2 linked regions of the Saccharicrinis fermentans DSM 9555 = JCM 21142 genome follow. The protein of the gene in region 2 interacts with the protein of the main gene of each other region in a pairwise test. Links are inferred from orthologs where the notes say so. Each region holds a gene or a part of one and is shown on either strand. Other genes may lie near its edges. The genes, in order: rlmB and CYTFE_RS0122855.

Region 1 (3,309 bases), 3.8 Mb from region 2 along the record:
TATAAAATTTTACGAATGTTTAGGTTGCCAATCTCTGGCAGCTTCATACATTGCAATTACATTTTCAACAGGTGTTTCCACCTTAATTTTATGACTAGGCCCTAAGATAAATCGCCCTCCGGGCGCCATTACATCCAAGAGACTATTCACACCCTCTTTTACTTGTTTTGGCGTACCTTTTCGTAGCAACAGTTCTTCATCCACGGCACCGCAAAAAGTAATCAACTTACCATAATCTTTTTTCAAGCCCTCAGGATCCATACCTGCTGCCCTGGTTTGTATAGGGTCCAACACTTCAGCTCCTGCGCTAATAAAATTAGGCAAAAGTTTACGAACCCCACCACAGCTATGCATATAAAAGTGCACACCCAACGCTTTGGGTTTAGCTGTAAAAGCATCTATAGATGGCCGAATGTAATTATCCCAATGGTCATGTCCAATGGTTAAACCAGTTTGCGAACCGAAATCATCGGCCACTCTAATAAAGTCCACCCGATTTTGGGCGACTTCAAAAAATTCATCAATAAAGCTACTATAAAAATCTATCACCTTATCGCAAAGGGCTTTAAAAAATTTAGGATGTGACATCATGACTTCCATAAAGCTATCCCGTCCAATTAAACGTTGCACAATACGAAATAAACCTGGTGAGGAATATCCAGGCGCAGTCATGATTGCATAATCCTTATACTTTTCCAATTGGGCATTCAGGGAATTAAAATCGAAGAGTGCATTTGATGGCCAATCGAAGTCGGACAAAGCGGCCGGATCAGTAATCCCTTTCAGCGGAAAGTCGGTAGCTTGCCAATAGCTAAATTTACCTTTTTTAATGCGAGAGTAACCTACTCCCCAAATGTCTTTTTTACACTTGTTGTTACTATCAACTAACTGAGGTCCTATATATTTTGGTTCCACCCATCTAAAATCAACATCCAGATGCTCTAGAAGTTGATCGCGGTCAGTAAAACCAAAAAAGGAGATCATTTTCTCACCAAATTCCGGAACATCCCAATAAAAAAATGGAACCCTATCCGGAACATCGTTGTTCAGAGCTTTTAAGACTCTTTCTTTGTGGTTCATAAATGATGTTTTAAGGCTGTTGTTAAATACAAGTTTCTTTGTACAAAACCCAGCTAAATTTATAAATATTTTTTAAAATAACAAATTAAACAAATTAAAGGGTTGATTAACAATAGATAACAAACACGACTATATATAACTATTCATTTCGTTGTCGAACTGCCTCGTAAACCAATATTCCAGCAGCAACAGACACATTTAAAGAACCTATGGTACCAACAATAGGAATTTTTGCAGCGGCATCACATATTTTAAGTATTTGAGATGACACCCCTTTATCTTCAGCCCCCATGACAATGGCAGTAGGGCCTGAAAAATCAACCTTCGTATAATTTTCACTGGCTTTTTCTGTAGCTGCCACTAACTTTAGACCTGAATTTTGCAAATACTCCAAAGATTTATATAGGTTTTTAACCCTAGACACTGGTATATTAAGCAGTGCACCTGCCGAAGTTTTTACAGCATCCGCATTAATAGGAGCTCCACCTTTTTCTGGTATCACAATGGCATTAACACCTGCACATTCAGCAGAACGAGCTATGGCACCCATATTTCGAATATCAGTGATTCCATCGAGAACAAGTACCAATGGGTTTTTTCCTTCTTCAAACAGACCTATAAGCGTATTTTCAAGGTCATGATAAGTAATAGCAGAAACAAAAGCAATCACGCCCTGGTGATTTTTTCTTGTAGCCCGATTAATTCGCTCAACAGGTACAGTTTGCCAGGCGATTTTTGCTTCTTTCATGGTATCAATCAACTCCTCATAGAGTTCTCCCTGCAAGCCCTTCTTCACCAATACCTTTTCAATTTCTTTACCCGAACGGATGGCTTCTATAACCGATCTGATACCAAATAAAAAATCACTTTTCCCTGCCATAATTATATTTTTTTTAAATTTGATAACAGCAACAACCACTACCAAGCTAATATCTTATAAAAATCTTATTTAATCCAATTTTCTCTTTTCCAACTCAGCCTCATCTAATTCCTGTTGACAAGTCTCCCATTGTTCCATTTCTTTCTCCAGTAAAACATTCAGTTCCTGATATTTTCGCACAAATTCAGGATCACTTGCATTTTGGGGTATCTGCATCAATCTATCTAACTCCACAATATTCTCTTCCAGTTGAGCTATTTTCTTTTCGCATTTCTCCACTTGCTGCTGGGCTTTTTTAACCCTTCTACTAATTTCCTTTCTTTGTTCGTAAGATAGTTTTGCCCCCTGATTCTCCCCCCCATTATCTTTGGCTTTCACCGCTTTACCATTCGGTTTCTGCAACTCCATTTCCTTCAAGGATTCCATTTTCTTTCTTTCCAGAAATTCATAGATACCGCCTAGGTGTTCCTTCATTTTTTTATGACGGAATTCATAAACCTTATCCACCAGGCCATCGAGGAATTCACGATCATGAGAAACCACGACCACCGTTCCCTCAAAATCTTTAACCGCTTGTTTCAATAGTTCTTTAGATCTAATATCCAAATGGTTTGTTGGCTCATCCAGGATAAGTAAGTTCACTGGTTCAAGCAGCAGTTTAACCATTGCCAAGCGGGTTCTTTCCCCTCCTGACAAAACCGATACTTTTTTATCCACCGCTTCACCACTAAACATAAAAGCACCCAATAAATCACGAATCTTTAACCTCACATCACCAACCGCCACACGATCAATTGTTTCAAGTACAGAAACACTTTCATCCAGTAGGTCGGCTTGATTCTGAGCAAAATAGCCTATTTTCACCTGGTGACCTAATTTTATGCTACCTGTGAAGCTAATCTCATTCATAATCATCCTAGCCATGGTAGTTTTACCCTCCCCATTTCTTCCTATAAAGGCAACCTTTTCACCTCTTTCAATGGTAAAATCAACATCAGACAAAACCTCATGTTCACCATAGCTTTTTGAAACATGTTTACCTTCCAGTGTAATACTTCCCGCATGCGGCGCCGGGGGAAACTTAATCCTCAATGCCGATTTATCAAACTCATCAACCTCGATTCGATCCAATTTCTCCAGTTGCTTAATGCGCGACTGAACCTGAACCGCTTTGGTTGCCTGATATCGAAAACGTTCAATAAATTTCTCTGTGTCTTCAATTAGTTTCTGCTGATTACGATAAGCTGCCATTTGCTGTTCCTTTCGCTCTTCTCTCAGCTCAAGGTATCTGGTATAAGAAGCTTTGTAATCATATATCTTTCCCATTTGAATTTCAATAGTTCGTTTGG
Region 2 (3,309 bases):
AACAGTCCATTTGGTGCGGGGTCTTTGGAACGTTCCGAGGAGTTGTTTTTCAACACTTTCATTTTCTCCACATCCATTTTGAAATAAATGGGAGTACCAGTAATGTCCATGGCATCCACTAGTCCTTTTTGTTGATTGAAACGACACAGGACATGGTTGGTATAGCTACTTAATGGATCAGGTGTTAGTTCAAAACTTCGGGTCAGAGATACTGTAATTGTTTTGCCTGCAAAAAGTGAGACAAAATCTTTTTCTTGTTTCTCAATTTCTTTTAAGATTGTGTTATATGCCTCTCCGTCAGGAGGTAGGTTTTCTAACTCGCCAGAAAGCAAATTGGTTCGTGTACTGCGTAAGCGATACACCATGTTGGCAGCTTCTTGCGCCATGGCTGCCGATGATGTTTTGTAAAGTAACTCCTCGTTTAACGCTACATTGTCAAAGTCAATTTCATCTAGGCTCAGTATAGGGTGTTGCTCTTTTGGGGGGAGCTGTGTGGAAAAGGGTAAGCTTGTATTGATGCCAGCCAAGATGCCTTCGGGAGTTAAAGTGAGCATTTGTGCCGAAGTGTTACCCTTTGTGAAAATACTAAACCTTTTGTCTTCATCCGCTTTTCCTGAAGTATGTATGTGTACTCCTTTGATAACCCATTCTTCACTATCTTCTGTTATTACATTGCTAAGATTTAAATAGCGTTGTGAGTATCTATAGTATGGACCTGCCTTTTTAATTGTTTTTTCCATTTCAATATCCACACGAATGCTTGTTTTAGGTAGCATATAGGTGAGAGATTGCGTGGTGGCATCCACTACCTGACTGGTGGGTTTTACATCAACCAGAGTGCTTTCTTTTTTTTGCGCAAGTATGGAGGAGGAGATCAAGAGTGCCCCCGCCATTAAAGTATAATATCTTTTAATTTTCATATGTTTATAATTTGTTTCTTAATGGTCATATGGAACTCGCCGTGATAATCATTCACCTGTGTGAGAGATCACTCTCATGGCTCGTTTCACCATACACATATATTCAATATTTTTTATTTCCCCTGTATTCAATTTAAACTTTTAAACGCATTCCCTAGGTTCCTTATTATGTCAGAGGCTATTAAAGATTCTTTTGATTCCTGAAGTAAGGCTTTGTCTCCAGCTTTTCCATGTAAGTATACAGCTAAGGTGGCAGCTTTATCAGGGGGGTAATTTTGTGCAAGCAAAGCAAGAATTATACCAGTTAATACATCTCCACTTCCGGCAGTTGCCATACCAGGATTACCAGTGGTATTAAAGTAGCATCTGCCATCGGGCATGCAGGTGACGGTATAGGCTCCTTTTAAAACTGTGATGACTTGGTATTGTTGACAGAAGTCTTTTAGTATCTTTAATCTGTGCATGTCATTTTTCCAAGAGCCTGCCAAGCGTTCAAATTCTTTTGGGTGTGGAGTTAAGATGGTTTGTTGAGGCAGTTTATTAAGCAAGTGTTTGTTTTCGCTCAATATATTCAACCCGTCTGCATCGACTACCAGGCTGTGATGTTCTATTTTGCTGAGCATATTTTCAAATGCCACTACCGAATTTTTCTTTTTGTTTAGTCCAGGGCCAATGGCAATGGCATTAAATCCATTTAGTTCAGGGAACTCTGTGAAGATCATCTCTGAGCGGTCGATACTTGCCATAGCTTCGGGTACACTGGATTGAATTATGTTGTAGCCCCAATGCGGAACGTGCACTGTTAGCAGGCCAACTCCTGCCTTAAGGCAGCCTTTGGAGGCTAATATTGCGGCTCCCATTTTGCCATAACACCCTGCAATTAAGAGGGCGTGACCATAGTTTCCTTTATGGCTATGTTGGAGGCGGTGTTTGTAAATAGAAGTGATATAATCTTTCTCCACCAACACATGTGTTTCTTTTTGTTCTTCAATGTATTCTGCTAACAAGCCAATGTCCAACACATGCCAATGTCCAACAAATTGGCTGTTTTCTGGCAGGAGAAAAGATAGTTTAGGAGTTTGAAAAGTTAAAGTGATATCTGCTTTTATTATGGCAGGAGAACCGGCATAGGACTCGTCATATTCGGCCATAAGGCCTGAAGGGATATCGATGGATATTACTTTGTTGGGTAGTTCATTTATTTTTTCAATCACTAATTTGGCCAATCCTTCAACGGGACGATTTAAGCCAGATCCAAAAATAGCGTCAATAATAATAGCATCCGGTTCTATTTGATTGAAATCTATATCCTCCAAAAAATCTATTTGACTGAGGCAGGCCGCATCTGTTTTTTTTAGGTGTTTGTAATTCAGTTTCGCATCTTTGCTTAACTTATCGGAAAAGTGAATCAGAAAAGCTTTTTTATTATAAGGAAAAGGATCGAGCATGCGTGTGATTGCCAAACCATCTCCACCGTTGTTTCCCGTTCCACAAAAAATATAATAGGAGGAGGCATCTATGTTTGAGATAATCCAATCCATACATTTTTGTGCAGCACGTTCCATCAAATCAATGGAGGCTATGGGTTCGTGATCTATGGTAAATTGGTCGAGTTCCCTTGTTTGTTTTGGGGTTAATATCTTCACTTTTGTTATGATTTTTGTTAATACCCTATAATTTACAATCGATTAAAATAACAGTTAAATATTTCTAACATGACAAAAAGTACTATATTCATGCCCTGTTTTTTCTACATTTGTAGCTAGTTACAAATATAGGTAAGAAAAATGTTTGAACATAAACAATATATAATTATTAGAACTATAAAAATATGAGCAAGGTAGATAAAGGATTTTTCGGACATCCGATGGGTTTGTCCACGCTTTTTGCCACAGAATTCTGGGAGCGTTTTAGTTACTATGGTATGAGAGGCTTTTTTGTACTCTTTTTAACCGCAGAATTAGCCAGTGGTGGATTTGGTCTGGATAAGATTGAGGCGTATTCAATATATGGCCTATTTACATCTCTGGTATATTTAACGCCCATCATAGGTGGTATTCTTGCCGATAAACTTTGGGGGCAGCGTTTCTCCATGTATGTGGGGGCACTCATGATGTCCTTGGGGCAGTTTGGTATGGCCTTTGGATCTTATTACGGTAAAGTGACGCATACAGGTGAGCTCCTTCATCTTCAACAGTTCTCTCTTTATGCAGGACTTGGATTGATGATTTTAGGGAATGGTTTTTTTAAGCCTGTTATTTCTACTATGGTAGGAAAGCTTTATCCAGAAGGAGATAATGACCGTGACAACGGCTTTACCATCTTTTATATGGGTATCAACTTAGGAGCATTGATTACTAACTTTATTGGTGGTACACTGGCCGAAAAA

The links.
Region 1: the proteins of CYTFE_RS0122855 (region 2) and rlmB interact in binary tests that used the Escherichia coli proteins (3 or more experiments, as listed by UniProt). The link is inferred for Saccharicrinis fermentans DSM 9555 = JCM 21142 from one-to-one orthologs.

Annotation. Positions count from the first base shown.
Region 1 is NZ_KI912107.1:1,776,083-1,779,391, forward strand. What follows is about bases 91-3,065. They hold rlmB (23S rRNA (guanosine(2251)-2'-O)-methyltransferase RlmB), read right to left. Parts: upstream 1,961-3,065; coding sequence 1,220-1,960; downstream 91-1,219. Other genes in these bases: CYTFE_RS0107160 (uroporphyrinogen decarboxylase family protein), read right to left, coding at 91-1,080; CYTFE_RS0107170 (ABC-F family ATP-binding cassette domain-containing protein), read right to left, coding at 2,030-3,065. In the rest of the region: more of CYTFE_RS0107160, read right to left, coding at 10-90; more of CYTFE_RS0107170, read right to left, coding at 3,066-3,309. UniProt on the Escherichia coli protein: Specifically methylates the ribose of guanosine 2251 in 23S rRNA.
Region 2 is NZ_KI912107.1:5,565,324-5,568,632, forward strand. What follows is about bases 308-3,282. They hold CYTFE_RS0122855 (bifunctional ADP-dependent NAD(P)H-hydrate dehydratase/NAD(P)H-hydrate epimerase), read right to left. Parts: upstream 2,567-3,282; coding sequence 1,049-2,566; downstream 308-1,048. Other genes in these bases: CYTFE_RS0122850 (DUF4831 family protein), read right to left, coding at 308-920; CYTFE_RS0122860 (peptide MFS transporter), read left to right, coding at 2,752-3,282. In the rest of the region: more of CYTFE_RS0122850, read right to left, coding at 1-307; more of CYTFE_RS0122860, read left to right, coding at 3,283-3,309. UniProt on the Escherichia coli protein: Bifunctional enzyme that catalyzes the epimerization of the S- and R-forms of NAD(P)HX and the dehydration of the S-form of NAD(P)HX at the expense of ADP, which is converted to AMP.